DNA from 4 places in the Pseudoalteromonas sp. 19-MNA-CIBAN-0066 genome. Region 1 is predicted to be linked to each of the others. Evidence: predicted binding sites of a transcription regulator. Region 1 holds the regulator's gene; each other region holds the start of a gene.
What was found. The regulator LexA, encoded in region 1, represses DNA repair genes until DNA is damaged. The targets are predictions, from matches to a motif close to TACTGTATNNNNATACAGTA.

Region 2: the regulator LexA is predicted to act here: its motif matches at 3,835-3,854, upstream of AAEZ18_RS13990 (SulA-like leucine-rich domain-containing protein).
Region 3: the regulator LexA is predicted to act here: its motif matches at 3,712-3,731, upstream of uvrD (DNA helicase II).
Region 4: the regulator LexA is predicted to act here: its motif matches at 3,714-3,733, upstream of AAEZ18_RS01320 (YebG family protein).

Annotation. Positions count from the first base shown of each region.
Region 1 is NZ_JBEONZ010000007.1:18,745-26,163, reverse strand. It holds gene AAEZ18_RS06345 (DnaJ C-terminal domain-containing protein) at 1-148, shown strand, start outside; gene AAEZ18_RS06340 (chaperone modulator CbpM) at 148-468, shown strand; gene AAEZ18_RS06335 (hypothetical protein) at 721-1,101, shown strand; gene AAEZ18_RS06330 (PaaI family thioesterase) at 1,104-1,547, opposite strand; gene AAEZ18_RS06325 (SRPBCC family protein) at 1,646-2,098, opposite strand; gene lexA (transcriptional repressor LexA) at 2,378-2,995, shown strand; gene coxB (cytochrome c oxidase subunit II) at 3,469-4,611, shown strand; gene ctaD (cytochrome c oxidase subunit I) at 4,611-6,203, shown strand; gene AAEZ18_RS06305 (cytochrome c oxidase assembly protein) at 6,203-6,733, shown strand; gene AAEZ18_RS06300 (cytochrome c oxidase subunit 3) at 6,764-7,419, shown strand, end outside.
Region 2 is NZ_JBEONZ010000027.1:1,327-8,745, forward strand. It holds gene AAEZ18_RS13975 (IS4 family transposase) at 29-1,363, opposite strand; gene AAEZ18_RS13980 (GGDEF domain-containing response regulator) at 1,843-2,643, shown strand; gene AAEZ18_RS13985 (YchJ family protein) at 2,855-3,334, opposite strand; gene AAEZ18_RS13990 (SulA-like leucine-rich domain-containing protein) at 3,375-3,809, opposite strand; gene AAEZ18_RS13995 (NCS2 family permease) at 4,246-5,538, shown strand; gene AAEZ18_RS14000 (hypothetical protein) at 5,614-6,372, opposite strand; gene cysB (HTH-type transcriptional regulator CysB) at 6,659-7,419, shown strand, end outside.
Region 3 is NZ_JBEONZ010000066.1:250-7,668, forward strand. It holds gene cysQ (3'(2'),5'-bisphosphate nucleotidase CysQ) at 1-760, opposite strand, end outside; gene nudE (ADP compounds hydrolase NudE) at 753-1,325, opposite strand; gene yrfG (GMP/IMP nucleotidase) at 1,388-2,035, shown strand; gene AAEZ18_RS17910 (dUTP diphosphatase) at 2,051-2,674, opposite strand; gene AAEZ18_RS17915 (YacL family protein) at 2,781-3,149, opposite strand; gene AAEZ18_RS17920 (hypothetical protein) at 3,264-3,482, opposite strand; gene uvrD (DNA helicase II) at 3,796-5,961, shown strand; gene AAEZ18_RS17930 (tRNA(Met) cytidine acetyltransferase TmcA domain-containing protein) at 5,939-7,419, shown strand, end outside.
Region 4 is NZ_JBEONZ010000001.1:277,257-284,675, reverse strand. It holds partial or broken gene AAEZ18_RS01350 (TonB-dependent receptor) at 1-232, shown strand, start outside; gene AAEZ18_RS01345 (peroxiredoxin) at 292-897, opposite strand; gene fadR (fatty acid metabolism transcriptional regulator FadR) at 1,176-1,889, opposite strand; gene dsbB (disulfide bond formation protein DsbB) at 2,333-2,851, shown strand; gene AAEZ18_RS01330 (DUF6170 family protein) at 2,851-3,153, shown strand; gene AAEZ18_RS01325 (ComEA family DNA-binding protein) at 3,169-3,468, opposite strand; gene AAEZ18_RS01320 (YebG family protein) at 3,784-4,101, shown strand; gene putP (sodium/proline symporter PutP) at 4,161-5,672, opposite strand; gene AAEZ18_RS01310 (EAL and HDOD domain-containing protein) at 5,994-7,217, shown strand; gene AAEZ18_RS01305 (MlaA family lipoprotein) at 7,281-7,419, opposite strand, start outside.

The DNA.
Region 1 (7,419 bases):
GTTAATTAGTAAAAAAGCCAAAGGTGACTTATTTGCTGTGATTAAAATTGTTAATCCAGCATTGAGTGATGATGTTAGCAAAAAGCTTTGGCAAGAGCTGGCCGAAAAAGCCCATTTTGACCCCCGTAGCAATTGGAGCAAGTCATAATGAAAATTATCGAGGCACCACAAGGCAATTTACTCACTAGCCAAGAATTGTGTGTGAGTAGTGATATTAGCGAAGCCATATTATATGAATTGGTTGAGCACAGCATTGCTATTCCTATTGAGGGCGAGCGCGTTACAGAATGGCAATTTACGGTATCAACAGTGATCTTAGTTAAAAAGGCTGCGCGTATTCAGCATGACTTATCGTTAGATTGGTCTGCTATTGCTTTGGTTTTACAATTATTGGATGAACGGGATGAGTTGATTGCTGAAAACCAAATGTTAAAGCAGCACTTAAGTCGATTTAAACATTTAGAATAAAAAATAGTGGTTAAATTTTAAATGCGAGTAGCTAGCTATTTTTATGGAGCTAGCTCAGCACTTTTATAATAGTGAGCTTTTGGTGCTTAAATATTTTTTATTCGTGAAATAAGAGTAAGTAAAGCGTCAATAAATGCGTAAAAATAGCCGACTATTCAGATAAAAAAGGTGAATATTGCAGAGTTGATTTGGTATAAGCGTAAAACTGCGTTAAAGTTTACAGCGAACTAATTAGAGGATAAACAGCAGACAATGTCGGAAATTCAATTTTTAAATGTAGACCTAGAGCTTGAGTCAAAGCAAGATATTAGCGTGCTTGTAGCTGACCTAAAAAAAATCGCCACTATTTTACATTATGATAAAGACGAATACCGTCAGTTAGCGCGTATAGAAGTAACAGGCGAAATATCTTCACCGGATAAAGCAATTAACCACTTATGTGAGTTAGTAGAGTCATGCTCGCGGGCTGCACTTAAGCAATGGTTGAGTTGTTCGCGCCGTACCTTTGATATTGGTTTTGAATCGGGCACTTCGCCAAAGTGTTTTAACCAAGCGCTGCACGCCGATACATTATTACGTATATCGGCAATTGGTGCAGGCATGGAAATTACTATTTACCCGCTAGAAAAATAGCGTTAGCCTTTGCGCTCTACAACAGCTGCGGTCATTTTTGATACGCAGCAAAGCTCGCCGCGACTATTCGTTATTTTTATTTCCCATACTGAGCTACGTTTGCCAATATGAAACGCTTTTGCGGTGGCGGTTAAGGTGCCATTACGCGAGGCTTTTAAATGGCTGGCACTGATCTCTTGCCCTACACAATAAAATTTAGTGAAGTCGACCACAAAATTAGCCGCGTAGCTGGCAACACTTTCGGCTAAAACCACGTTTGCTCCGCCATGCACCATGCCTATAGGGTTATGGTGCGCAGGAATTGCTGGCATAGTGGCAACTAAGTAATCATCACCAATTTCAGTTATTTCAATCCCCATGGTTTTCATCAGTGTACCTTGGCCATTTATGCCTTGGTCTAACTGCTTACAAAACGCTAAAGTAATAGGTTGATGCCAAATACTCATTGTTACTCCTTTAAAGGTTGAAAACGATAACCGATAATACGATTTTTCATGGCGATATGATAGCCAAATTAGTGCAGCTACTGCATGGTAATACAGTGCTACTTTTTGCTTTCTACATAGTGCTTAATTTCATCGAGATCTTTTTTTAGCATTTTACGCATCGAACTTTTAAGAAAAAACCCTATCACTGCAGAGATCATTTTTACCCAAATAGACTCAGAGCTATCAGAAAAAGTCATGGTTAAACAGGTGCTAGGTTCGGCGGCGGTAAGTGACAGCTTAGTGGTATAAACTGCCCCGCCATTTTCTGCGCGAGTGCAATAGTATTCATTAGTAACAGCTTCGGTGATCCACATGGTTTCTGAGGCTGCTTTGCCAAAAATTTTTCGTGTTTCTAACCATTTTAGGCCCACTAGCCCTTGTGGTGGCTTCTCGATTATTTTTACATCAATAATGCCAGACAGCATATTGGCACTGTTTTCGATGTCAGTTATTGCCGCCCATACTTTACGTTTAGGACCGTTAATTATTACCGCTACAGTGATATTCATAACACTCTCCGTTAATTCACATTGATGAAGTTAAGGCCCATTACAAAAACGATAGTTAACTAATTTTTAATAACAGCAACAACTTAGTAGTTATGTAATTAATGTAACGTAAAACTAACACTATCGTGATCTGCGTAATTTTATCTGTAATTTACTTGGTAATTTTAAGCTTAGACCAATGCCACCTTTGGCAGCAAAGGCGAGGAGTAATTTAAATTTGCGATTTTCAGATAACTGTATATACTCACAGTTAAATGTACTGTATGGAAAACCAGTTGTATGCGACCATTAACTAACCGCCAAGCGCAAATACTCGAACTTATTAAAGTGTTTATTAAAGACACTGGTATGCCTCCTACACGCGCAGAAATTGCACAAACATTAGGCTTTAAAAGTGCTAATGCAGCAGAAGAGCATTTAAAAGCGCTGGCTAAAAAAGGCGCTATTAAAATGAAACCAGGCGCTAGCCGTGGTATTCAACTTATTGAAGAAGATGAACCAGAACAACTTGGTTTACCGTTAATAGGCCGTGTAGCTGCCGGCGAACCTATTTTGGCGCAACAACATGTTGAGAGCCATTGTAAAATTGACCCGTTAATGTTTAAACCCGCTGCCGATTTTTTATTGCGTGTAAATGGTATGAGCATGCGAGATATTGGTATTATGGATGGTGATTTACTGGCTGTTCATCGCACTCAAGTTGCCGAAAATGGCCAAGTTATTGTTGCCCGCGTTGATGACGATGTAACGGTAAAACGCTTAGAAAAAGCAGGCAAAAAAGTATTATTGCATGCTGAAAATAAAGAATTTTCGTCGATAGAAGTGGATCTTGAAAACGAATCTTTTAATATTGAAGGCTTAGCTGTTGGGGTTATTCGTAATGCTGACTGGATGTGACAATTAAGCTGTTATAGCTATGTAAAATATCGGCATAATTTAATAGCTCAGATAATTAATGCGCACTTTTTTTTGCGCTTTTTTTTGCCTTTTTTTTGTGAAAATTCCGCTGCAATGAAAAAATTATATTAAGTTTATGTTTTTTATCATTTAAGTATTTAATACTCGTTATCGCTGTCTTTTTATTTGTAACCCTTGCTGTTGCTCACTTCCTGCTTAGAACAAAATTAAATAAATCCCATATTTACGCTAATCCCCTAATATTATTTGATTATTTTTCAAACTAAAACTTGCTAGTTGTTCAATTATTAACTAATTGTTAATGGGCTGGACTAACAATAACTCACAGCTTTAGTTTTGAGAAAATATATTTATATATCCGGCAGCAATACAAAAATAAAAAATAACAAATTGGCATTTAAAGCTTATGTCTTTTTGTTTTGCACTCGCAACAGTATTAAAGGAGCTGTCACATGGGTAAATTGAGCTCTACCTTGTGGCTTATATTGTTTGTTTTTCCGCAGTTAGCATTGGCAAATAGCCAATATAATATGCGCAAAGGCGTAACCGATATAAGTAATAATGTTTATCAACTACACATGACCATATTTTTAATATGCTGTGTAATAGGCGTGATTGTATTTGCCGTTATGTTTTGGGCACTTATTCATCATCGTAAATCTAAAGGAGCAGTTGCTGCTCAATTTCACGAAAGTACCAAAGTAGAAATACTCTGGACAGCAATTCCATTTGTTATTTTAATAGCAATGGCAGTCCCCGCAACTAAAACATTAATAGCGATGGAAGATGCCAGTAAAGCGGATATCACTATTAAAGTAACTGGTTCACAATGGAAATGGCATTACGAATATATGGGGGAAGATGTTGAGTTTTACTCAATACTTGCCACACCGCAAAATGAAATTGCTAACCTAGCCGATAAAAACCCCAACTATTTACTTGAGGTAGATAAGCCTCTGGTATTACCGATCAATAAAAAAGTACGCTTTTTAATGACCTCCGACGATGTTATTCATTCTTGGTGGGTGCCCGATTTTGCTATTAAAAAAGATGCAAACCCGGGGTTTATTAACGAAACGTGGACCAACATAAACGAAGTCGGTATTTATCGCGGTCAGTGTGCTGAGCTATGCGGTAAAGATCATGGCTTTATGCCAGTGGTAGTAGAGGCTAAGTCAGAGGCCGATTTTAAAGTTTGGCTAGCAGATGCTAAACAAGCAAAGCAAAAAGCAGCAGCAGCAGATGCTGCATTACTTGACCAAACACTCCCTAAAGAAGAATTAATGACTTTGGGTGAGCAAGTGTATATGGCCAATTGTGCTGCATGTCATCAGCCCACAGGGTTAGGTTTGCCAGGCGTTTTTCCTGCACTTAAAGGCAGCCCGATAGTGCTTGGCGATATAAAAGACCACATTGATATTGTTATTCACGGAAGCCCCGGCACAGCCATGCAAGCCTTTGCTAAACAGCTCTCTATAAAGCAATTAGCAGCGGTAATTACTTATAAGCGTAATGCATGGGGTAATGATACCGGTGATGTAATTCAACCAAGTGAAATACAGGCAGCACTTGATGCCGATGGGGAGGCGAACTAATGAGTAGCATAGTAGAACAACCTGACATTAATGAAGCTCACCACGCTCATCATCCTGCTAAAGGCTTTAAGCGCTGGTTATATACCACAAATCATAAAGATATAGGTAGCTTGTACTTAATTTTTTCGCTAACTATGTTTTTTATTGGTGGTGCTATGGCTATGGTGATCCGCGCTGAGTTATTTCAGCCAGGATTGCAATTAGTCGATCCTCACTTTTTTAATCAAATGACCACGGTTCATGGGTTGATTATGGTATTTGGTGCCGTTATGCCGGCCTTTACTGGCTTAGCTAACTGGATGGTGCCATTAATGATTGGCGCGCCTGATATGGCCTTACCCCGAATGAATAACTGGAGTTTTTGGATTTTACCATTCGCGTTTTTAATTTTATTATCATCGCTATTAATGCCCGGTGGCGGTCCTGCGTTTGGTTGGACTTTTTATGCGCCGCTGTCCACAACCTACAGTAATGACAATACCGCCATGTTTGTATTTGCTGTGCATATTATGGGTATTAGCTCCATTATGGGGGCAATTAATGTAATTGTAACCATAGTTAACTTGCGTGCCCCAGGCATGACTTGGATGAAGGTCCCTATGTTTGTATGGACTTGGCTGATAACGGCATTTTTATTAATTGCGGTTATGCCGGTACTCGCAGGTGCAGTGACCATGGTGCTCACCGATAAATACTTTGCAACCAGCTTTTTTGATGCAGCTGGTGGCGGTGATCCGGTGATGTTTCAGCACATATTTTGGTTTTTTGGCCACCCCGAAGTATACATAATGATTTTGCCGGCTTTTGGCATTATTTCTACTATAGTTCCTACCTTTTCGCGTAAAAAACTTTTTGGTTATTCCTCCATGGTATATGCCACGGCGTCAATTGCGTTGTTGAGTTTTACAGTGTGGGCGCATCATATGTTTACTACCGGTATGCCGGTGGCTGGCGAGCTATTTTTTATGTACGCGACTATGCTGATATCGGTGCCCACTGGAGTAAAAATATTTAATTGGGTAGCCACTATGTGGCGCGGTTCAATTACGTTTGAAGTCCCCATGCTGTTTAGTATTGCTTTTATTGTGTTGTTTACCTTAGGTGGTTTTTCGGGATTGATGCTGGCCATTACACCGGCTGATTTTCAGTACCATGATACCTACTTTGTAGTGGCACATTTTCATTATGTACTGGTAACGGGAGCGGTGTTTTCTATTATGGCAGGCGCGTATTATTGGCTGCCTAAATGGACTGGCAATATGTATAACATAGCGCTGGCTAAATGGCATTTTTGGTTATCGCTGGTAAGCGTAAATGTATTGTTTTTTCCTATGCACTTTGTAGGGCTTGCAGGCATGCCACGCCGTATACCCGACTATGCGCTACAGTTTGCTGACTTTAACGCCATTATTAGTATTGGCGGCTTTGCCTTTGGATTATCGCAGTTGTTGTTTGTAGCTGTAGTGATTAAATGCGCACGCGGCGGCGACAAGGTTCCTGCAAAAGTGTGGGAAGGCGCAGAAGGACTGGAGTGGGAGGTAGATTCACCTGCTCCGTACCATACATTTTCAACACCACCGGAAATTAAATAATGATACACGCACCGCTACTTAAGCGCTTAGTTGTTATTTGCTTAGCCATGTTCGCATTTGCATTTGCGTTAGTGCCTTTGTATGACGTGTTTTGTGATATTACCGGCATTAACGGTAAGCCATCATTAGAGCAAGCAAAGCAAAGCACGCAAGTAATACAAAATCGCGAAATAAGTGTGAGCTTTACCACGCATGCACAAAGCGGTGCACCCTTTGCTGTGAAGTCTAAAGAGTACAGTGTTGCGGTAAAGCCCGGTGCTATGCGTGAGGTAATGTTTAGCGCCAAAAATAATAGTGACCAAGATAAAGTAATGCAGGCAGTGCCTTCGGTATCACCCGGTAGAGCAGCAAAATACTTACATAAAATAGCGTGTTTTTGTTTTGATCAACAGCCATTAAAAGCAGGTGAAGAACTAGAGTTTACGTTGCTTTTTTATGTTGATACCGCACTACCAAGTGACATTGAAGAGTTAACTTTATCTTATACGGTATTTGATATTAGTGAGCGGCTAGCAGCCAATAACAACTAGCCTAACTAGTGACAACCAGGAGCAAATAAAATGAAGCAAGAATATGAGCATTATTATGTACCAGATCAAAGCCCATGGCCGATTGTTGGCGCAGTAGCATTATTTTTTATTGCAGTAGGTGCAGCTCTAACCGTAATGAGTGCCGGTAAAGAAGGTGACAGTGGCATTTATATTTTGTACGCAGGTATAGCAGTACTGCTGTATATGTTGTTTAGCTGGTTTAAAAACGTGATTGATGAGGCCGGGAAAGGCTTATATTCAGCGCAAATGGACCGCTCTTTTCGACAAGGAATGAGTTGGTTTATTTTTTCTGAAGTAATGTTTTTTATGGCATTTTTTGGCGCACTTTTTTACGCCCGTATGCTTTCTGTGCCTTGGCTTGGTGGTGCCGATAACAATGCCATGACTAACGAAGTGCTTTGGCCTACATTTGAAGCTGTGTGGCCATTAATTACCACGCCAGGGGGCGACACTACCCAAGCTATGGGATGGCAAGGTCTACCGCTGATTAACACCTTAATTTTATTGACCTCATCAGTTACTTTGCATTTTGCCCATGTGGCAATAGAAAGTGATAAACGCGGCCAGTTAAAAGTGTTTTTAGGACTGACTATTTTATTGGGTGCAGTTTTTTTAGGCCTACAAGTAGAAGAATATATTCATGCGTATAACGATTTAAACTTAAC
Region 2 (7,419 bases), on a different contig from region 1:
GCGTAATTTTTAAAATGGGCCTAGTGGCCTAATGCCAGTCAGTTAACACTGACTGGCTTTTTTTATAGGGATATTTAGATGGTTTCTTTTTCACACATCGTGGAAAGCGGCGCTCATGATGCCTTGTCGGTAACTGAAATAGCGTCAGCGTTTCTAATAAATGCTCATAGTGTTTTGGTAAATTTCCCGGACTGGTCAGTGGGATAGTTAACAGAAATACGTTGATATGCCTTGAACAATGAGAAAAACTCAGTTGATTTGGCCATACTTCCAGTAACTCTGCGGCCTCACGCATGGCTATTCTTATAATATTGTAGGCAATTAGTAACCCCCACAACTCTTGCCTTATCATATCCGGCCTTTTTGAGCGTAGGATATAGTTTGAGTGCAACATTGTTTGTTTTATTTCTCGATATCCTATTTCTATTTCCCAGCGATGCATGTACAAATCAGCGATTTCTTTTGATGGGTAACGCATTACATCAAGCATTGATGTAAGAATCTGATACTGCTTATTATTATGCGTGTAAGTAAGCAGCCGAGCTTCTATAAACTCTGGCAAGTCAGTAAACTTTTTTCGCGCTTGGGGCGATGTTTTAAGACGCACTAACTGGTCATTTTTACTGATTTTCTTTATGGTATCAACCGTTAAGCCTTTTCTGACAGGTATCATCCAGTGTCTTTCAGTCCCTGCTTGATGCCAACGATGCAAAAGCCCTAATGAATAATAACCGCGATCAAATAAGGTTAATGAGTTATCCGGTGTACCTTCAATGAGTTCTTCAGCGAGTGTCATTTCCCCTTGATGCTGCCCGTTAAAAGCACAATTAATGAGTTGATGACTCGTTAGCTCCATGTGGCATACCATCCGAATTTGCGGATAGGTATTTTCACCATACTGGGTTGAGCCACACCCAAATACGTCTTTATTCTCTGGCGTATCATGTGTACGAAAGACAACCCCATCAACAGCTAATAGATTTAAGCCACAAAATGTATCAAAGTGGGCATGGTTATAATGCCGTGACGCCATCATCTTGAAGACCTGCTCGACAGCACCTTCACCTAAGCGTTGTCTCGCTTGAACCATGGCACTAGGGGCAACTAGTTTCCCTTTACCTGGTAAGGCGATGTCCATTTTAGAGGCTATATCCCAAACAGATTCATGACGAAATAAACTCATACCAATCACAGACCAAACGACAGCATCGAGTGGTAAGCGACGTTTACGAACGGTGGCGACACCCGATTTTTCAAAAGCTTGGTTAAGTAATTCGGGATCTAAGATGCCAGATAAGTTATCAAGCGCTGTAAATTCCTCGGCAGATGAGAAAGTGGTCGAAAGAGCTGTTTGAATATCCATAAAAAATCCGTAATTAGCGAAACTAATTACGGATTATTCACGATCATTTAGATCGGTCAACCGATCAATTAACCTTAACTGATCGGCATTAGCCTAGTGGCCCATTTTTTGTTTGTACGTTTATACAAACGCGATTTAAACCTTGAGCATTCAAGTACAAGCAGCTTATAAGCAGTGCTTACTTTCAGTATTACCCTGAAAATTATGGCCGTGATTTTCTAAAACAATTAACAACAACTCTGTATCGCCATTTTTATATTTGGTTGTAAGTTTGATTAAAAACCCAACTTTAATACATTTGCATAACATAAGACTGTATTATACTGTGTTAGTTGATAATTATAGAAAACAGTAGTATTTATGCCATTAAATTATGCCGATAGCGATTTAAAACTTAGCCTTAAAACCTCAAAAGTTCTCATTGTTGATGATCAGTTACTTAGCATATTGTACTGAAAAAAATATTATCAAAGCACTTTATTGTTAACACCGCCAACAGCGGTGAAGAAGCAGTTGAAATATGTAAATCTAATACTCCCGATATCGTACTGCTGGATATTTCAATGGATGGCATATGCGGTATAGAAACCTGTTTAAAACTTAAAACGACGACACAAACCCAAGACATTCCCGTTATATTTGTTACCTCCTTTGAAAACCAAGAAGAGGACTGCTGGGAAGCGGGTGCGGTAGACTTTATTCAAAAACCGATTAACCCAGAAACCTTATACAGAAGAGTAAGAGCGCACTTAACTATTAAGCTGCAACATGACTTATTAAGTCAAAAAGTGTTTCTTGATGACTTAACTAAAGTATTTAACCGTCGTTATTTTGATACTCATATTAATAAAATACAATTGAGTGCATTAAGAGAGAATACAGAATATGCTTTATTACTTATGGATATTGATTACTTTAAGCAATACAACGATATTTATGGACACGTAGAAGGCGACGTTGTTTTACACTTAGTTGCTCAAACAATTGCCAACAGCCTGCAAAGGCCAAGCGATTTTGTTGCCCGCTATGGCGGCGAAGAATTTGTGGTTGTGCTACCCCATACCAACGAGGAAGGCGCTCGCTGTGTTGCTGAAAAAATTAAAAATAACATATATGGCTTAGGTGTTTTACATAAGTACTCAGAGTTTGAATTTGTCACTATAAGTATAGGTGGAGCTACGTTATTGCAATCAGACGAAGGCAACATGGATATTTTGCAACGCGCAGATAAAAAAATGTACGCCGCTAAAGCACAAGGGCGAAATACAGTGTGCTTTTAAAGCGCAGCGAACCCAATACCAAAATATACGGTAGAGCAGTTATTAACACAGGCCTATAGGTATGTAAATTGCCAATAGTTGCTCGAAAGTAAAATTTTATTTTAGCCATACACATCGCCTGTAACAGCCAACCCTAGGCATGGCTATTGGATGTATTTAAGGTTCAGTTGCCTGTAATTACCTACTTTACTCACCGCACAGCTGCAGTTTGTTATACGCTATGACACTTTTTATATTTTTTGCCACTTTGGCAAGGGCAGTTGTCATTTCTGCTTATTTTAATATCGGCTACCGGAAATAGTGTGCCTTCAAGGTAGCGCCACTGCCCATCTTGTTTAATAAACAACGACTTTTCGTGCAACTCGCAATATAGGTTTTGGTAAAAGTAATTTACTTTAAATGTTACAAAGCCTTCGCTTGCATCGTGCTCAGTGTCGATGACGGTTAGCTTTATAAAGCGGCAGCTATCAGCAAAGTCTTTAATCTCTTTTACAGGGTTTTCTGCCTGTTTTTCACTTGCATAAGTTTGATAAACATAAGTTGCATTTTTAAGTACATATGCACTGTAGCGAGCACGCATAAGTTGCTCAGGTGTTTCAGCTATTTTTGATGCTAAATGAAGTGGTTCACAGCAGTCAGCATAATTTTGCTGGCTGCCACAAAAGCAAGGAGAAGTCGTTAATGAGGTCATAATATTAATATAAAGTGTTTAAAACACGAGTTTAACAAGCTTATTGAGTTAGTGGTATCTCAAGGTTGTGAGTATTTTTAGTAAAACAGTAAAGCTTAGTATTTGTAGTGCTTAAATTTAATGATAGCTGTGTCAGCTGTTGATCATTAATAATATCAGTCCAGGTAATAACCGCAGCAAAGTTTCCGTTGTGCAGCGCCGAGCTAAGTACATACTCTAAGTTTACTAAATGTTTTTGCCTGATCACCAGTAATTTGCTGGTGTCAATGGAGCATGAATCAAGCAAGGCTTTACTCGGTACATGGTCAGGGGCAATCAGCAGTGTCCATGCATTTAAGCTGTTGTATTGGTGTAATACTTTAAGCAATTCAAAGGTTGCTGAAATTTCATCTTCAATTTGAATTAAATTTACACAATCACTTTTATCGTCTTGCTGATAACTTTTAACGGTTCTTACGGTAATAGGCTGTAACATAAATTTCTCACTCACTGGGTTTTTATACAGTACCCATATACAGTAGTTTATACAGTGTTATGGTGCAAGTGTTTTTTTGCTAATTATTTGTACAGTCATTCAGTTTTAAATTTTTACACGGATAAAAAAACAAAAATAACTATTAAAAACAGAGCGTTAATATTTTAGGTATATATTTATATTTTTTATTAAAGTTATGCGGCGAATAGCACCTATACAGTACTTTATGCTCTATTATTTACGTTAAAGTAAAGCTGATTGCTCAGCATATAAGCACGGTAATTATTATTTTTAAAACCTGAAGTACATACGTATTACCGTGTCATATTTATTATTTCAGCTACTTCAATAACTTAATGCATAACAAGGTAAAATGTCCGGTATTTCGCTATTTTTATGCTAAAATCTCGCCACTTTTTACTACCTTAAGTTTGTTATGCTCGAAGCCTTATTTAAAATCCGCGCAAATGATTCCTCAGTACAACGTGAATGTGTTGCCGGTATGACTACTTTTATTACTATGGTTTATATTGTTTTTGTTAATCCAGCAATGCTTGCCCAAGCAGGAATGGATCAAGGCGCTGCGTTTGTAGCTACATGTATTGCAGCTGCAATAGGCTGTTTTATTATGGGCCTATGGGCCAATTATCCGTTAGCGTTAGCGCCGGGTATGGGATTAAATGCTTTTTTTACCTATGGCGTTGTTTTAGGAATGGGCTATACCTGGGAAGCGGCATTAGGTGCTGTGTTTATGTCGGGTTGTATATTTTTATTTTTAAGTTTATTTAAAGTACGAGAGTGGATTATTAATGCCATTCCACTGGTGCTAAAACAAGCAATAGCGACCGGTATTGGTGCTTTTTTGGCGCTAATTGCGCTTAAAAGTGCAGGGATCATAGTATCTAGCCCTGCAACCTTAGTGCAGCTAGGTGATATTACTGCACCTGGGCCATTACTTGCTATTTTAAGTTTTTTTGTGATTGCGGCATTGTTATATCGCGATTTTAAAAGTGGTGTGTTAATTAGTATTTTACTGGTAACAGGTATTGCTTTGGCTTTTGGTTTGGTTGAATATCAGGGGGTTATGTCTATGCCGCCGTCAATTTTACCAACCTTTATGCAACTTGATTTTAGTGCGGCATTTGAGCTTTCAATGTTGAGTGTTATTTTTGCATTTTTATTTGTAGATTTATTTGATACCTCAGGCACCCTGGTTGCAGTCACGCAAAAAGCAGGGCTTGCAGATGAAAAAGGCAATATGCCACGTTTAGGGCGCGCTCTTAGCGCTGATAGCACTGCCACTATTGCTGGTGCAATGCTTGGTACATCTACTACTACATCTTACATAGAGTCGGTGGCTGGCGTTTCTGTAGGCGGACGCACAGGCTTAACAGCCGTTGTTGTGGGTATTTGTTTTTTATTGATGATGTTTTTTGCGCCACTAGCGCAAATGGTGCCAGCGTATGCCACTGCCGGTGCTATTTTATATGTTTCGGTACTTATGCTACAAAACTTAAAGTTTGTAAACTGGGACGACATGACAGATGCCATTCCTGTTAGTGTGGTGTTATTAATGACCCCGCTGACATTTTCTATTGCTCACGGTATAGCGCTTGGGTTTATTTCATACACTGCGGTTAAGGTATTATGCGGTAAAAAGGATCAAGTAAGTATTAGTGTGTGGATTTTAACGGCATTGTTTATTGTTAAGTTTGCATTTTTATCTTAAAAAACTTATTTATCTATCAATAAAAAAAGCCCATACAATTTTGTATGGGCTTTTTTTATAAATTATAGTACTAATTTACCATTTCTTTTTCGGAGCAAACAATATGTCTAGGTCATCTTGCTCTTGTTCAGTTTTCTTTTTAAGTGCATCGGCATTCGATGCTCTTAACTCAACACTAATAGCTTCTAAGTAGCCTTCTACTTCTTGATATTTAGCAGTTACATATGGATCGCTATACGATACCGCACTGAGTGAGGCATGGGCTTTTTCAAAATATTGTCTAGCTGAACCTACCATACCTGCAGAGCGCGCCGATAAACCACGTTTAATTTGGCTTTCAATATTTATTTGTAACTGCAGTTTTTCCATTCGTTTGTCTTCGATTACAAATAGTTGGCTATCGAGGTTACCTTTATTGTGCTCAGAGCGTAGAATAATACGTAATTTTTTTATGCCCTGTATTAGCGATACCAGTTGTTTATCGTTACTTGGCAGTGAAAGCGATTCGCTATTGCTTCCTTGAACTGGGTTATTCAAACGCTCTTTCGCTTCATTTAAACGGTTTTTTAATATTTTAGAACCAGGTGAAAGCGATACCATGGTACTAAGCGCATCATGATTACGACGCTGTAAAACACGTAGTGTGTTATCTGAAAACGGGATATTAGCGTTATTCATTAACGCTTCCTCGGTTTCCTCAATGATAGCTTTTTGTTTGGTTAGTTCTTTACGGCGATCAGCTTCTTGTTTTTCTTTATGCTGTTGCACCGCACTTACCCAAAGCGCAATCACAATAAGAGCAACAATGAGTATAATTATAATAGAGACGATCATGTTACAGTTCTCGGGTTCTAAACCTAATTGCTCAATCTTACATTAAATATATAAGAACAGGAAAACTTTGCGCTAATTAACTATAAAAGCAGGCTAAGAAAGCGTTTAAATCTTAATGCTTTATATGATAATCATTGCTATCTGAAGTATATTTATTGTGCTAGCCTAAGCCTATAATTATTAAATACGATATTATCAATTAAAACCTACCATTTGTCGGGTGGTCAGTTTTTAAAGATAAAGTATTTACCCCCTCAAAAACGAATAATAACGAAAATACATAGCTATGAAATTACAACAACTTAGATATATTGTAGAAGTTCAAAATCATAAATTAAATGTCTCAGCAACAGCTGAAAGTTTATTTACCTCACAACCAGGTATTTCTAAGCAAGTGCGCATGCTTGAAGATGAGTTAGGTATTCAAATTTTTGGTCGCAGTGGTAAACATTTAACGCATGTAACGAGTGCCGGTGAAGAAGTCATTAATATATCGCGCGAAATCCTCTCAAAAGTGGAAGGTATTAAAGCGGTTGCTCATGAGCATACTTTACCTGATCAAGGTAAGCTTAATATTGCCACTACTCATACCCAAGCACGTTACGCATTGCCGAATGTTATTAAAGGGTTTATGAAAAAATACCCCGCAGTGTCACTTCATATGCACCAAGGTACACCGCAGCAAATATCAGATGCAGCTGCACGTGGCGATGCCGACTTTGCTATTGCAACAGAAGCACTACACTTATATTCAGACCTTGTTATGCTACCTTGTTATCATTGGAACCGTAGTATTGTGGTGGCAAAAGACCATCCATTAGCTAAAAAAGCCAATAGTATAACCGTGGCTGATATTGCAAAATATCCGCTTATTACTTATGTATTTGGCTTTACTGGCCGCTCAGAACTAGATAAAGCATTTAGTGCTCATGGGCTTGAGCCGCACATAGTATTTACCGCCACCGATGCCGACGTTATTAAAACGTATGTACGCTTAGGATTAGGCGTTGGAGTGGTTGCGTCAATGGCGATTGACCAGGTCAGTGA
Region 3 (7,419 bases), on a different contig from region 1:
ACTCCCAATCAGGGTGTCCCATTACAATGAAGTCTGGGTTTTCAGTACTTTCACGCTGATTATAAGTTAGTGGGTTAAACTCTGCATCGGTAATACTGCCGCCAGCTTGCTCAACTATAATTTGTGATGCGCCCGTATCCCACTCACCAGTAGGGCCGATTCTTAAAAAACAGTCGGCCTTTCCCTCTGCAACAATACATGCCTTTAAAGAGCATGACCCTAAAGCAACAGTAGTAAATTGGGCGTTAAGGTACTGGCTCACTGCTTCAATTTTTTGGCGGCGGCTTACTGCAACCGTTAAGTTATCGGGTGAGGCTACAAATATTTGCTTGTCGCTACCATTTTTACGCTTAAACGCCCCATTATCGGCGCTCGCAAAATAGGTTACCCCTTTTGTTGGCCAATGAATAACTCCCAGTACAGGTTGGTTATTTTCAATGAGTGCTATATTTACCGCAAAGTCGCCACTTTCTAAAATAAATTCTCCGGTACCATCCATAGGATCAAGCAACCAATAACGTTGCCAATGCTGCCTGTCGGCTAATGCTGGGATCGGTGTTTCTTCTGACATAATAGGAATATTGGGTGCTAACGCCTCTAAACCAGCCACAAGCACGTCGTTAGCAGCAAGATCAGCTTTAGTAACAGGTGTGTTGTCTAGCTTTTGCTCTTTACCAATATCGCCATTTTTATAAATAGCCATAATGGCATCACCAGCACGCTCAGCCAATAATATACAAGGCTCTAGTAATTTATTCATCAATGACTCCTGATGCTAAATACTGATCTAATAATAATAAAGCAGCTACACTGCGTGCTTCGGTAAAATCGTCTTGTGTTAATAATGACCGCCAATCGGTTAATGGCCACTTAACAACGACCAGTGGCTCTGGCTCATCACCGGGCAATGTTTGTGAATACAATTGTTTAGCGACCATAATGTGCATGGTGGTATTAAAATGACTTGGCGCTATAGATACCGCTTTTAATCGTTTTAGGTAATCTGCACCAAAACCAACTTCTTCTTTAAGTTCACGGTTAGCGGCTTGCTCTGGTGTTTCACCTGGGTCAATTAACCCTTTAGGAAAACCCAGTTGATAGTCGTTAGTACCAGCGCAATATTCTCGCACTAGTAGTAATTCGTTATCTTTAGTTAACGGCACAATCATTACTGCACCTCGCCCGCCGCCACGAATTCGCTCATATTGACGTTCTTCGTTATTAGAGAATTTAAGTTCTAAAGATTCCACGGTAAATAAGCGACTTTTAGCTACAACTTTATTACTGAGGATTTGCGGTGGTATAGGGTGCTTTTTCTGTGTCATTGGCGTTAATTTGCTATCATGGCAGTTGTGCTTAATCATAAACTTTTCACAGGGAAAAGCCCATGCTAAATTGGTCAAAAATCGATACAGTTTTACTCGATATGGATGGAACATTACTCGATTTACATTACGATAGCCATTTTTGGCTTAACGTTATTCCACAACAGCACGCATTAGCAAAAAATATTAGCTTTGAAGCAGCGCAAGCGGATATTTCAAAACGCTACCAAGCCGTTAGCGGAAAAATACAATGGTACTGCTCAGATTATTGGGAGCAACAGTTAAACCTGCCTATTATGGAACTAAAGCGACAGTCTAAGCACTTAATAAAAGTGCGCGACGATGTGCCGTACTTTTTAACTGAACTTAAAAAAGCAGGTAAAGAGTTAATTTTACTTACTAACGCCCACCCTGAGTGTGTAATGCTTAAATTTGAGCAAACTGCAATTGATAACTACTTAGATGGAGTCGTATCGACTCATGAATATGGGGTAAGTAAAGAGCAACAAAGCCTATGGCAACAGGTGCAAAGTGACTTAGGATTTAACAAAAGCCGTACGCTTTTTGTTGATGATAGTGTTCCTGTACTCAACGCTGCACGCCAATACGGTATTGAACACTTGCTTGCGGTTGCAAACCCAGACAGCCAGCAACCACATAACGATATAGCCGATTACTTAAATGTTACCGACTATCGCAAGCTAATTTAATTAATTTAGCGCAAACTATTTTGTTGGGTATCGTGCTTCTAAGCCTTCGTACACTAATTTTGCAAAATCTGCATGTTCGGTATCAAGGCTTTTAACAACGTCTACTAAATGCTCGTTATCTTCTTGGCCGCCCCACACTTTTATGTAACTGCCATCTTTATAGCCATGATCTTGACGGAAGAAGTTTAAGGTGTTTTTACCCACATAACCTCGGTATAAATCGTCAATATTCATACCTATTTGCGCCATACAACCAGCAAAAGCAGCCGCATTAAAAGTTTTATCTGCGACAGCAGATGCCGCCAATACTTCCAGTGTTTGCTTAAAGTCATCGGCTTGATGGGCAGTGCTTAATTCTAGCTCAAGCTGTTTAGCTATTTTTTCGTAGCTGGTGATACCGTCAATTCTGAGTGACAAGCCAAAATGAAAAATATCCACTAACTCTAAAATAACTTGTTCGGTATCAGGCGTTTGTTTTTTCCACCATTTCCAACCGTAATGATCGAGCATTTCTGCACACTCAACCCAAATGGCTCTGTACCAATCAAACCCTTGGCTAAACCATTGGTCATGTACTTTGGTATTCATGGCATTTTGCATTTCTAGCATCACTACTAGTTTGTTTAAATTGGCAGACATATCAATTCCTGTCGTTTTTGATTAGCTAAATTTTCATTAGTGTAATAATACAGATAAAATGCTTGTTGTGCATTGCTGTATATTTTCATTAGTGTGCTAACTATGTTTATCTTGAAGTCGTAAACTCATGCCATGAGTTTATTAGGTCTATAAAATCTTCAAAACCACAACCACTGCTTAGGCCATTTTCTTCAAGCATTAAATCGTCGTCTTGATAAGCCATAAGATCTTCACTGTCTTGGTGCAGAGCATGGGCTTCAAATAGAGCTTCCTCTTTCGTTAAAATTAAATCTATTTCTTGGCCCTTTAGCGTTAAAGGCTCAAAGCTTGAACTCACCGATGCAATAAGCGCTTGCACCATAGCTATTTTATCTTTGCCTATTTCTTCGTTTAACCAGCGGCCAATTATGGCATGCTCGCTACTTATTTTAATGCGTAATCCGCTAATTGGATCGCGAATAAATTGATATTCCATACGTATCGCTTTTAAATCGTTAGTTGCGCAATTATATACGTAAATAGCAGCAGACGCTAAAAAGCAAAATAGCGCCAAAAGGCGCTATTTTATAAAGCTTTAATATTAATTACGTCACGATCTATAACGTGCTGCATCAATAATTGCCCAAACATATACAATAGCGGCAATTATTCCTGGCACAATTAAAAACCATAATGCCGCACCACCAAAAAATAATATAGCGAATATAAGCGCGGCAAGAATACGCCCTTGCACTAACTGCCCTAAACCCGGGAAAAATATATTACATAATGCTGCGATTACGTTACCGCCTGAACCTTGTCCTGACATACTAACCTCTGTAGTTTATTTAATTTTATATTTTAGCTATAGAATTACTTACACACTCTATGCCAATTTAATAAATGTTACAAATCATATAGTTGTATTTTTATCAGTTTAACGCTGTGGTGATTTTTACTAAATTGAGGTCAAATTAGTAATTTTCATTATATCTTTTTAACCTTTTCCGTTTTTGATTTGCTATCAAGCTACTAGTTTAGAACATAATTTTATGAATAGCTGTGTATAAAAACAGTATTTTATTTAGCCTAACAAAAACACCTGCTATACTGCCCGCATTATTGATTAAAAAGGCGTAACGATGGACGTTTCACAATTACTCGATGGCTTAAACGACAAACAACGCGATGCCGTTGCAGCCCCACTACAAAACATGCTGGTATTAGCAGGTGCTGGGTCTGGTAAAACACGAGTGTTGGTTCATCGTATTGCTTGGCTAATGCAAGTTGAGCAAGCCTCAGCGTATAGTATTTTTGCGGTTACCTTTACTAATAAAGCAGCTAAAGAAATGCGTACTCGCGTTGAAGAGACGCTAAAAGCGCCGGTTGGTGGTATGTGGATTGGTACTTTCCATGGTTTATCGCACCGTATTTTACGCGCGCACCACCGTGAAGCAAAATTACCCGAAGCATTTCAAATCTTAGACTCAGACGATCAGCTACGTATGATCAAACGTTTATTAAAATCGATGAATATTGATGATAAAAAATGGCCCGCTAAACAGTTTGGTTGGTACATAAGCGCTAAAAAAGATGAAGCACTTCGCCCTAAAGATATTCAAGCCTACGATATTAACGAGCAAATGATGCTGCGCGTGTACGCGGCGTATCAAGAAGCATGCGACAGAGCAGGCTTAGTCGATTTTGCCGAAATACTACTGCGCAGCTACGAAGTACTCAAAAATAACCCTACACTACTGCGCCATTATCAACAGCGCTTTGCACACATGTTAGTAGACGAGTTTCAAGACACCAACACCATACAATACGCATGGTTAAAGCTACTTGCTGGCGACTCCAATAGTATTATGATTGTTGGCGATGACGATCAGAGTATTTATGGTTGGCGCGGTGCAAAAATAGAAAACATTAAACGTTTTTTAACTGACTTTAGCGCAGAGACCATTCGTCTTGAGCAAAACTATCGCTCTACCGCCACTATATTAAAAGCCTCAAATGCCCTGATCCAAAATAACTCAGAGCGTATGGGTAAAAGCTTATGGACCGACGGTAACGAGGGCGAACCTATTTCTATTTACGCCGCATTTAACGAGCTAGACGAAGCGCGTTTTGTAAGTAGTAAACTGCGTAGTTGGTTAAATGCCGGCAATGCGCTGCAAGATGCGGCTATTTTATATAGAAGTAATGCGCAATCACGTGTACTCGAAGAAGCCATGCTACAAGAAGGCCTAAAGTATCGTATTTATGGCGGCATGCGATTCTTCGAACGCCAAGAAATTAAAGACGCCCTGTCGTACTTACGCATAATAGGTAACCGTCAAGACGATGCTGCATTTGAACGAGTAATTAATACTCCAGCTCGTGGTATTGGCGATAAAACGCTAAGCCATATACGCGACTGTGCACGCGCCGAATCGTTACCACTTTGGTATGCAGCAAAAGCAATTGTAGAGCAACAACATTTATCTGGCCGCGCTTCTGGTGCAGTGAGTAAGTTTGTCGAACTAGTAGAGCATATTGAAGATAAAATTAGCGATCTAACGCTACATGAGCAAGCTAAGTACGTTATTCAAACTTCTGGGTTAATGGCAATGTACCAAGCCGAAAAAGGTGAAAAAGGCCGTGCCCGAGTAGAAAACTTAGAAGAACTTATTAGCGCTTGCGATCAGTACGAATTGCCTGAGGAAGAAGAATATAGCTCTCCTCTACAAGGCTTTTTAGCGCATACCTCGCTTGAATCTGGTGAAGGACAAGCAGAAGAGCACGAAGACGCCGTACAAATGATGACATTGCACTCAGCTAAAGGTTTAGAATTTCCGTTAGTGTTTATGGTTGGTGTAGAGGAAGGTATGTTCCCTTCTCAACAAAGTAATGAAGAGTCTGGCCGTTTAGAAGAAGAACGCCGCCTTTGTTATGTAGGTATGACCCGCGCTATGGATAAACTATATATTAGCCATGCCGAAAGCCGTCGTTTATACGGACAAGAAAAATACCATACACCATCGCGCTTTTTACGGGAAATTCCCGAGGACTGTGTTGAAGAAATTCGTATTAAAACCCAAGTATCTCGACCACCCGCTGCAGGGCGTTTTAGCGCATCAGTTAGTCACGCTGCATTTGAAGATAGCGGCTTTAACTTGGGGCAACGTGTACTGCATGCTAAATTTGGGATTGGTACAGTACTTAATTACGAAGGTGCGGGTGCGCAATCTCGCGTACAAGTCAACTTTGATGATTTAGGTAGTAAGTGGTTAGTAACGGCATATGCAAGACTACAAGCTATATAAAAAGCAACTCATACAACTAGAACAACAATTAGCTGGCGCGCATCACCGCCAGCTAGTGCTTGTTACTGGCAATGATAATTGGTGCTATGAGCTGACAAACTCACTAGTACAAAATACTAATACACTTACTCTATCTAAACATTGTGCACTTAAAAATGCTCAATGGCCTGCACACATTCACCAAATATTAGGACAAGAATTTACCCACGCCATTTACGATGGCTTTAGTGGCTTATACCCCGATAAGTTGGCCGCAATTGCTGGTACAGTTAGAGCTGGCGGAGTATTGTTTGTATTACTTCCTGAGCTGGGTAACCTAAATAACTGGCAAGATCCCGCATTAAAAAGTGTCCAGTCTCATGGCCACAGCAATCAATATAGTTTATTCAATCAGCGTTTCAGCTCTATTATTAAAAGCTTACCGGCCTTGCATTACAGTGAAGAATTTGGCTGCATCAATAATAATTATAACTATGTCCTGCACAGTAATATTGATTTTGAACCGCAGAAAAACTGCGTAGCACAAATAGTAAAAGTAGCTCATGGTCGCGCCAATAGACCGCTACTGCTCAATGCAGATAGAGGCCGAGGAAAGTCAGCCGCATTAGGCCTAGCAGCCGCAAAATTAGCTGATAAAAATGTAATTATTTGCGCCACTCAATTTAGAGCAACACACAGCAGCTTTAAACACTTAGCTGCACAGCTAAATGTTAATTACGATCCATTACAAAAACAGCTTGCTAACATGCAATATATTGCGCCAGACGCTCTGTTAAATGAGCTTCCCGAGTGTGACGTACTCTTAGTAGATGAAGCTGCTGCTATCCCAGTGCCTATGTTATTAAGCATGTTAGCGCATTATCCTCGTATTGTATTTGCAAGCACCTTAGTAGGTTATGAAGGCAATGGTAGAGGCTATACAATTCGCTTTAGTCAATATATTAAAAACCACTACAAAGCTTCTAAAGTAATTACTCTTGATGAGCCATTGCGCTTTGCTAAGCACGATCCACTTGAGCAGCATATTCGCAGTTTATTAGCACTTGATGCACAGTATCAAGAGACTAATAGCAATAAATCGCAGATTCCTAAGCATAGTGAAGTAACTCAGCAACAACTCGTAACTGATGAAGCACTATTGTGCCAAGTCGTTGCTTTACTTGCACTTGCTCATTATCAAAGTAGTGTGAATGATTTACGCCAGTTGTTAGATGCGCCATCGCAACGCATATTTATCAGCAAAATAGACAAGCAATTAGTGGGTGTATGCTTAATCGCGATAGAAGGCGGTTTAAGTGAAGAACTTACTGAGCAAGTTATAAGTGGTGAGCGCCGCCCACAAGGGCATTTAATGGCGCAAACACTTGCACAACTGAGCTTTAACAGTGATTTTTTAACTCATTTAAGTGCGCGAGTTGTGCGCATTGCAATTGATCCAAGCTCACATAATTGTGGCCT
Region 4 (7,419 bases), on a different contig from region 1:
AGATTTTGATAGCAATACATCACGTATGATTGATTCACAAGTGTTGGTTGACTTACAAACGTCGTACCGTATCACTGAGTCAGCTAAATTATCACTAGGTATTAATAACTTGTTTGACGAAGAGCCTCCTTTTGCAATTGGTGATGGCGATTCTGACCTTTACGGTTATGCGTCTGGGGTTCATAACCCACGCGGTCGTTATATTTATACTAAAGTAAGCTTCTCGTTCTAAATTAGAAGCAACAAAAAAACCGCCAATTGGCGGTTTTTTTATTTAAAACGAGAGCTAAATTATAGATCGCCTTCGTTTTCAGATAGGAACTTAGCAACGCCTTCAGGGCTTGCATCCATACCTTTTTTACCTTCAGTCCAACCAGCAGGACATACTTCACCGTGCTCAGTGTGGAACGCTAGCGCGTCAACCATACGTAGCATTTCATCAATGTTACGACCTAGTGGTAAGTCGTTCACTACTTGGTGACGTACATTGCCTTCTTCATCAATTAGGAAAGAACCACGAAACGCAACACCCGCTTCAGGATGCTCAACGTCGTATGCTTTACAAATTTCATGTTTAATATCTGCAACTAGTGCATATTTAACTTTACCGATACCGCCATCTGCAACAGCAGTGTTACGCCATGCGTTGTGTGAGAATTGTGAATCGATAGAAACACCAATTACTTCAACGCCACGTTTTTGGAATTCTTCATAACGCTTATCAAATGCAATAAGTTCAGAAGGACATACAAACGTGAAATCTAGTGGGTAAAAGAAAATAACTGCTTTTTTACCTTTAATTTTTTCATGAAGGTTATAGCTATCTACAATTTCACCGTTACCAAGAACTGCTGCAGCGGTAAAGTCTGGTGCCTGGCGGCCTACTAATACACCCATTTTATTCTCCAAATATTTTGAGTTTGTTGTCAATTGCTTATGCAATGCTGATAGTTATATGGGCTCTAAAACTTAAAAACCAATAGCGCACATATAATTATTATTATTCTAGAGAGAACTGGTGCGAAATGACAATCGTATTTAACGATTCCTCCCATCGATAATACTGAACGCTAAAAAGTGATGGGGTTTATTTTATTAGCTCAGTTTCTTGGTTATAAAGTATTAATAAAATGAAGACACAAAAAAACCTGCAAATGCAGGCTTTTAAAATAGGTTTAATCCATTATGTCGCTGGGCATATCGCCACGAATTTGTTGCCAAATTTCACCGGTTTGATGACCATATTTACGCATCATCATGATCGCACCGTCGTGTTCTCTGTTTTCGGCCAATTTAGTTAAGTCTTTATAAAACTGGCGAGCCAACTCACGCGTCCCCGGATCTGAAAAATAATGACAACCTATTTTTGAATAAAATCCTTTAAAGCCATTGAGTATAAGCACGTAAATACGATTATTACCTGCAACAGCTAACTCGTGATGCACTTTATAATCGTAATCAGCAAATGCTTGCGCACTGTCTTCTAACTCATCGCTTTGTGAGAGAATTTCAATCACACGTTCTGGATTTAACTTTATAGCTGCACGCGTATAAATTGCGCTTATATTAGTGCGTGCAGAGAGTAACTGGTCGGTTAACTCTGGCATTTTATCTTCATCAAGACGTGCTAACGTTTCAAGAATATTTAGTCCTGACGTTTCCCAAAAGTTATTCACTTTTGTTGGCTTACCATGTTTAATAGTTAACCAGCCATCTCGAGCCAATCGCTGTAATACTTCACGTAACGTCGTTCGGGTAACACCTATTAACTCTGAGAGTTCACGCTCAGCAGGTAGAATAGATCCAGGAGGGAAATCGCCATTCCAGATAGACTCTACTATGTATTCTTCAGCAAATCCTGCTGGGCTTTTCGCTTTAAAAATTCTCATCCAATTCCCACTCGAATTAATTCACACTACTACATACGATTAACCGACTGATTGTACCAGACGACGCTCAAGTAACAAGTAAAGTACGCCATATTACTGCCAGTATGCGATTAAAATATTTGTGTCTATAAAATGCTTTATATTTTTTACTAACACTTGTCGCAAGCACTTATATATTCACCCTAGATACATTTTAAGTAGTTATTTACTTTAAGTTCGCGCCTTGCCTTATTAACTTATTACGTAAAGTCACCTCACACACATACTTTACTCGTTTAAAGGGCTACCTCTTTATTCACATTATTGGATTTTTATTGGCTTTTAGAATTATAACCTTAACTTTAATCATCATAAATGCATGTGGGTAGGCTTTAAGTCGTTTTGCTTGCCCCTAACTTTATCCTACGTCATAATCTAACGTCTTATTTAAATACGGATTTATTATGAACTGGCTTGCACAATTACCCACCCAACGTACTCCTTGGCTTTTGTTTAGTGGTATTGTTTTTCTGCTTGAAATAACGGCACTGTTTTTTCAATATAAAATGGGATTGGCGCCATGTATCATGTGCATATATCAGCGTACTGCGGTATTAGGTTTACTTATTGCAGGTATTATTGGTACAAGTAATCCAGAGCATAGAGGGGTTCGCTTGCTCGCCTATAGTGTATGGGCTGTTTCTAGTGTTTGGGGATTTATAATTGCCCGCGAGCATATCGAAATGCAAACAACCACTGATCCTTTTGCATTTAGCTGTGAGTTTGAACCTAACTTTCCTGCCTTTATGCCATTACATGAGTGGATCCCAAGCTTTTTTGCAGCCACTGGTGATTGCGGAAACATTGACTGGCAATTTGCGGGGCTAAGTATGCCGGCATGGATGGAAGTAATATTTGCGCTGTTTGCAGCCACTTTATTTTTACTGGTAACGAGTCGCTTAATGACTAAAAGGTCGCTGTAATGCTTGTGTTTTTTTCAAGCCAAATTAATGCTCTAAAACATTTAAAAATACGTGACAGACAAGCTGTTATAGCGATTTCTTTAAGTATGCTTTCACCTGTTAATAAAGTACTACTTCGTATTATAAAATTATTATTACTCAGTCCGCTGTTTTTAATATTTGCCGTATTTGAAGGCTGGTTACTCATCCCTTTTTTACTACTCGGTGGGTTGTGTTACCCACTACTAACGACTCCAATTGAGATTAACTTTGCTAAAAAGCATTTATGTGAAGCATTAACCCAATATACTAAGGGCGCTTAACGCGCCCTTTTTAACTTAAAACGAAACCTTACCTTCAAGCTTTGCAGCTAATTTTTTACCTATACCTTTTACCATTTTCAAATCCTCTAACGATGTAAAGTTACCCTTTGCTTCGCGATAATCTATAATAGCTTGTGCTTTTTTCTTACCAATACCAGGGAGCTTAGATAGCTGGCTAACATCAGCAGTATTAATATTTAAAGCCGCCTGTTTTACTTGCTGAGTTATTGCTGAGGTATCAACATTTGCGTAGGTAAGAGTTACTGGCAACATACAAAAAGCTGCAGCTAAAATACTATATTTTAGTTTTTTCATCTTTCTTCCTTTTTTGTTCATACATGAACATTTACTTTGTTGTTTATATGTTTAAGTCATAACGCAAAAGGCTTTTTACACCTGCACTTTATTAAATACTTAAACCTAACATTCACTCCCTGTGAGATCCTTAACTGCAACGGTACACAAAAGTGATTAAGTTAAATAAAGTAAAGTTAATCTTTGTTGTCAACTATTATCACTTAATATTAATTAGGGGACTTGCAAATTTAGGCACAAACTTGTACTGTACATAAAAACAGTAATCTAATGGTTTATATATACTATATGCCACGCAAGTAAGCAGGAGAAATCATGGCTGTTGTTGTTAAATATGTTGTAGAACGAAACGGAGTCGAGCGCATGACGTTTACTACCAAAAAAGAAGCTGATGCCTATGATAAAATGCTCGATATTGCAGAGTCGCTTGAAATTTTGCTAGAAAAAGTTGATGTACCATTAAGTGAGCAACAAGTAGAGTCACTCGCTTTAGAAATGGCAAAAAGTAAAGATGACTTCATGACAATATTAAAAGGTGGTAAAGAGCCTATAGCCCCTAAAGCTGCTGTAAAAGGCAAAAAAGCAGATAATGTTGCACCCATAGAAGAAAGTAGCGACAAAAAAGCGAGTTAATAAATTTTGCATAAAAAAGGGAGTAACCTAAGTTACTCCCTTTTTTTGTTTATAACTTTTTATAGTTCTTGTTCTACTTCATCAAATAAGGTTGTAATTTCTTTAGCTGGCTCATTGGTCATTAAGCTAACTAATACAATCGCAATACTTGATAAAATAAAGCCTGGGACTATTTCATAAATAACGCTACTTAAACTCCCACCATTAATGGTAATTGGTGCGTATATCCATATAAGTACTGTTGAAGCCCCCACTAACATGCCTGCTAAGGCGCCAGCAAAGTTCATTCTTCTCCAGTAAAGGCTAAACAATACGAGTGGTCCAAATGCAGCGCCAAAGCCTGCCCACGCATTACTCACTAAATCTAAAATAGAACTATCTCTATCGTAAGCTAAGTAAATAGCAAACATAGCAACTAATGCCACACTAATACGCCCAACAAAAACCAGCTCTTTTTGAGAGGCTTCGCGATGCAGGTATATTTTATAAAAGTCTTCAGTTAACGAGCTTGAACACACTAGCAATTGTGAAGAGATAGTACTCATTACAGCCGCTAAAATAGCTGCTAATAAAAAGCCAGCAATCAATGGATGAAAAACCAATTCAGATAGCACTAAAAATATTGTTTCTTTATCATTTATCGGCATTTCATTTTCTAGTATGAAGGCTGCCCCAAATAAACCAGTTAGTACTGCGCCTATTGCTGATAATGTCATCCAAGACATACCAATGCGTCGCATTGCTGGAATATCTTTAACTGAACGTACCGACATAAAGCGTACTATAATATGAGGCTGACCAAAGTAACCAAAGCCCCAAGCTAACGCAGAAATAATTGCGATAGTAGAGCCACCAGCAAACCAATCTAGCATATTTAGAGAATGAACTTCACTGGCCTTTGGCGAGATAAGTAACAGGTCATAGCTTGCATTAGCAAGCGTTTCCATTACTGGGTGATCAAGCATAGTAAACGTTACTATAGGTACGACTAATAGCGCTATAAGCATAATGCAACCTTGTACAAAGTCGGTCAAACTTACCGCTAAAAAACCACCAAAAAGCGTATAAAGTACTACAACGCCAGTAGTAACATAAAGGCCAACTTCGTAGCTCATTCCAAATGAATTTTCAAATAACTTACCACCAGCAACCACGCCAGATGAGGTATAAAGTGTGAAGAAAACAATAATAACAATAGCTGAAATAACACGTAATATATTTTTATTGTCCGCAAAGCGATTTGCAAAATAATCCGGGATAGTAATTGAATCATTCGCTTTTTCAGTATAAACACGTAGCCTAGGTGCAACTAAGAAGTAATTTGCCCAAGCACCAAGCACTAAACCAATCGCAATCCAAACCTTACTCAAACCAAAAAGATACATAGCGCCGGGAAGGCCCATAAGTAACCAACCGCTCATATCAGATGCACCTGCAGATAGCGCAGCAACACTTGGTGATAAATTACGGCCCCCTAACATGTAACCTGAAACATCGCTGGTTGATTGCTTAAATGCATACAATCCTATACCTAGCATTACAACAAAGTATAATGCTAGTGAAATAATCATTCCTGTTTCCAAATTCGCCTCCACTAATAAATTGCAACAGGCTTTTGATCCAAATAATGACTCTTAAAATATTATAGTTAAGACAGTATTGGGATAAAAACCATTCTCTGTCACTATAGCATGGGTAATAGTTAAAATTCCAACATGTCAACTTTAGTGAATTAAAAACAAACAAATCGTATGTATTTAAGTCAAAATTTCTGTAACTTATTAAAAATATGTTATTAATCTAAGATAAGCTTATTTACATCATGCTATTTTTAATGTTTTGCCATATATTGTTACAATCAATAGTTATTTTTTATCTATACGGAATTTTTTATGTACTTTTACGCTGCACGCCAACCGATCTTAGATCGCGATAAAAAGCTTATTGGCTATGAATTACTATTTCGTGATGGTGTAAATAACGTGTTTCCCGATATAGATGGAGATGAGGCAACAACACGCCTAATAGAAGGCAGCCAGTTTAATTTTGGCCTTGAGGATTTAACTGACAATAAACCAGCATATATCAATTTTACTCTAGAAACTTTACTAAAAGGCTACCCTACTTTACTGAGTAAAGACGCTGTGGTGGTAGAGATACTCGAAACGGTGCAACCTGGTAAGCGTTTACTTGCTATTGTTAAAGACTTAAAAGAAAAAGGTTATACATTAGCCTTAGACGACTACATTCATCAACCTGTGTGGCGCCACTTTTATCCATTTATTGATATTATAAAAATTGACTTTTTAACCTGTAATATAGAAACAATTAAAACAATTATTGATGATTTAAAACCTTATCCACATCTAAAATTACTTGCTGAAAAAGTTGAAACCCATGAGGTGTATAACCAAGCATTGGAACTTGGCTTTGATTATTTTCAAGGGTTTTTCTTTTCAAAACCAGAGATGATCCAAAGTAAAGCGCTTCCCCCCTCTGGTATGACATTAGCCGAACTACTTTATGAGACCTCAACGCTTGATATGGATCTAAAAAAGATCACCGATATATTTGAGCGAGATGTAAATCTATCTTATAAGTTACTGCGTTATTCAAACTCTGCAGCATTTGCTAGACGTGCAAAAATAAGCACAATAAAACAAGCGCTTATCACCCTTGGTGCCAATGAAATTAAAAAGCTTTTATCTTTATTATTTGCAGCGCAAGTTTCAACAGATAAGCCTATGGAGCTAATTAGGTTATCGCTCACTCGGGCGCGTTTTAGTGAGTTACTGGCTATTTCGCATGGTAAGTTTAAAGACACAGGAATGGTTTTTTTAACCGGCATGATGTCGCTTATGGATGCTATATTAGATGAGAGTATGCAAAGTGTGATGCAAAAGCTGCCATTATCTAATGAGATTAAAGCCGCTTTACTTAATGACGAGGGCTTGCTTGCAAGCTACTTAAACTTGGTTAAGTTTTATGAGCAAGGCAATTGGCAGGCAGCTAATCAGATCAGCCAACAACTTGGTTTAGATGATAAAGTACCCGATGCTTACCACGAAGCAATTAGCTGGGTGAACGAGCAAATGCAGTTAATGAGCAATGTTTAATAACAACTTTCTAATCACTAATGAGAAAATAAAACGCCAGCATTGCTGGCGTTTTTAATAGGTTTACAAACTTTCTAAAAAATCTTCATCAAAGTCATCAGGCTCTTCTTTGATTGGCGGGTTACCGTCGTAAAGTTCGTATAATTGGCGTTGAAAATAAATATCTTTAATAAATAAGTAAGGGTCTAGTGAATCGTTCAAT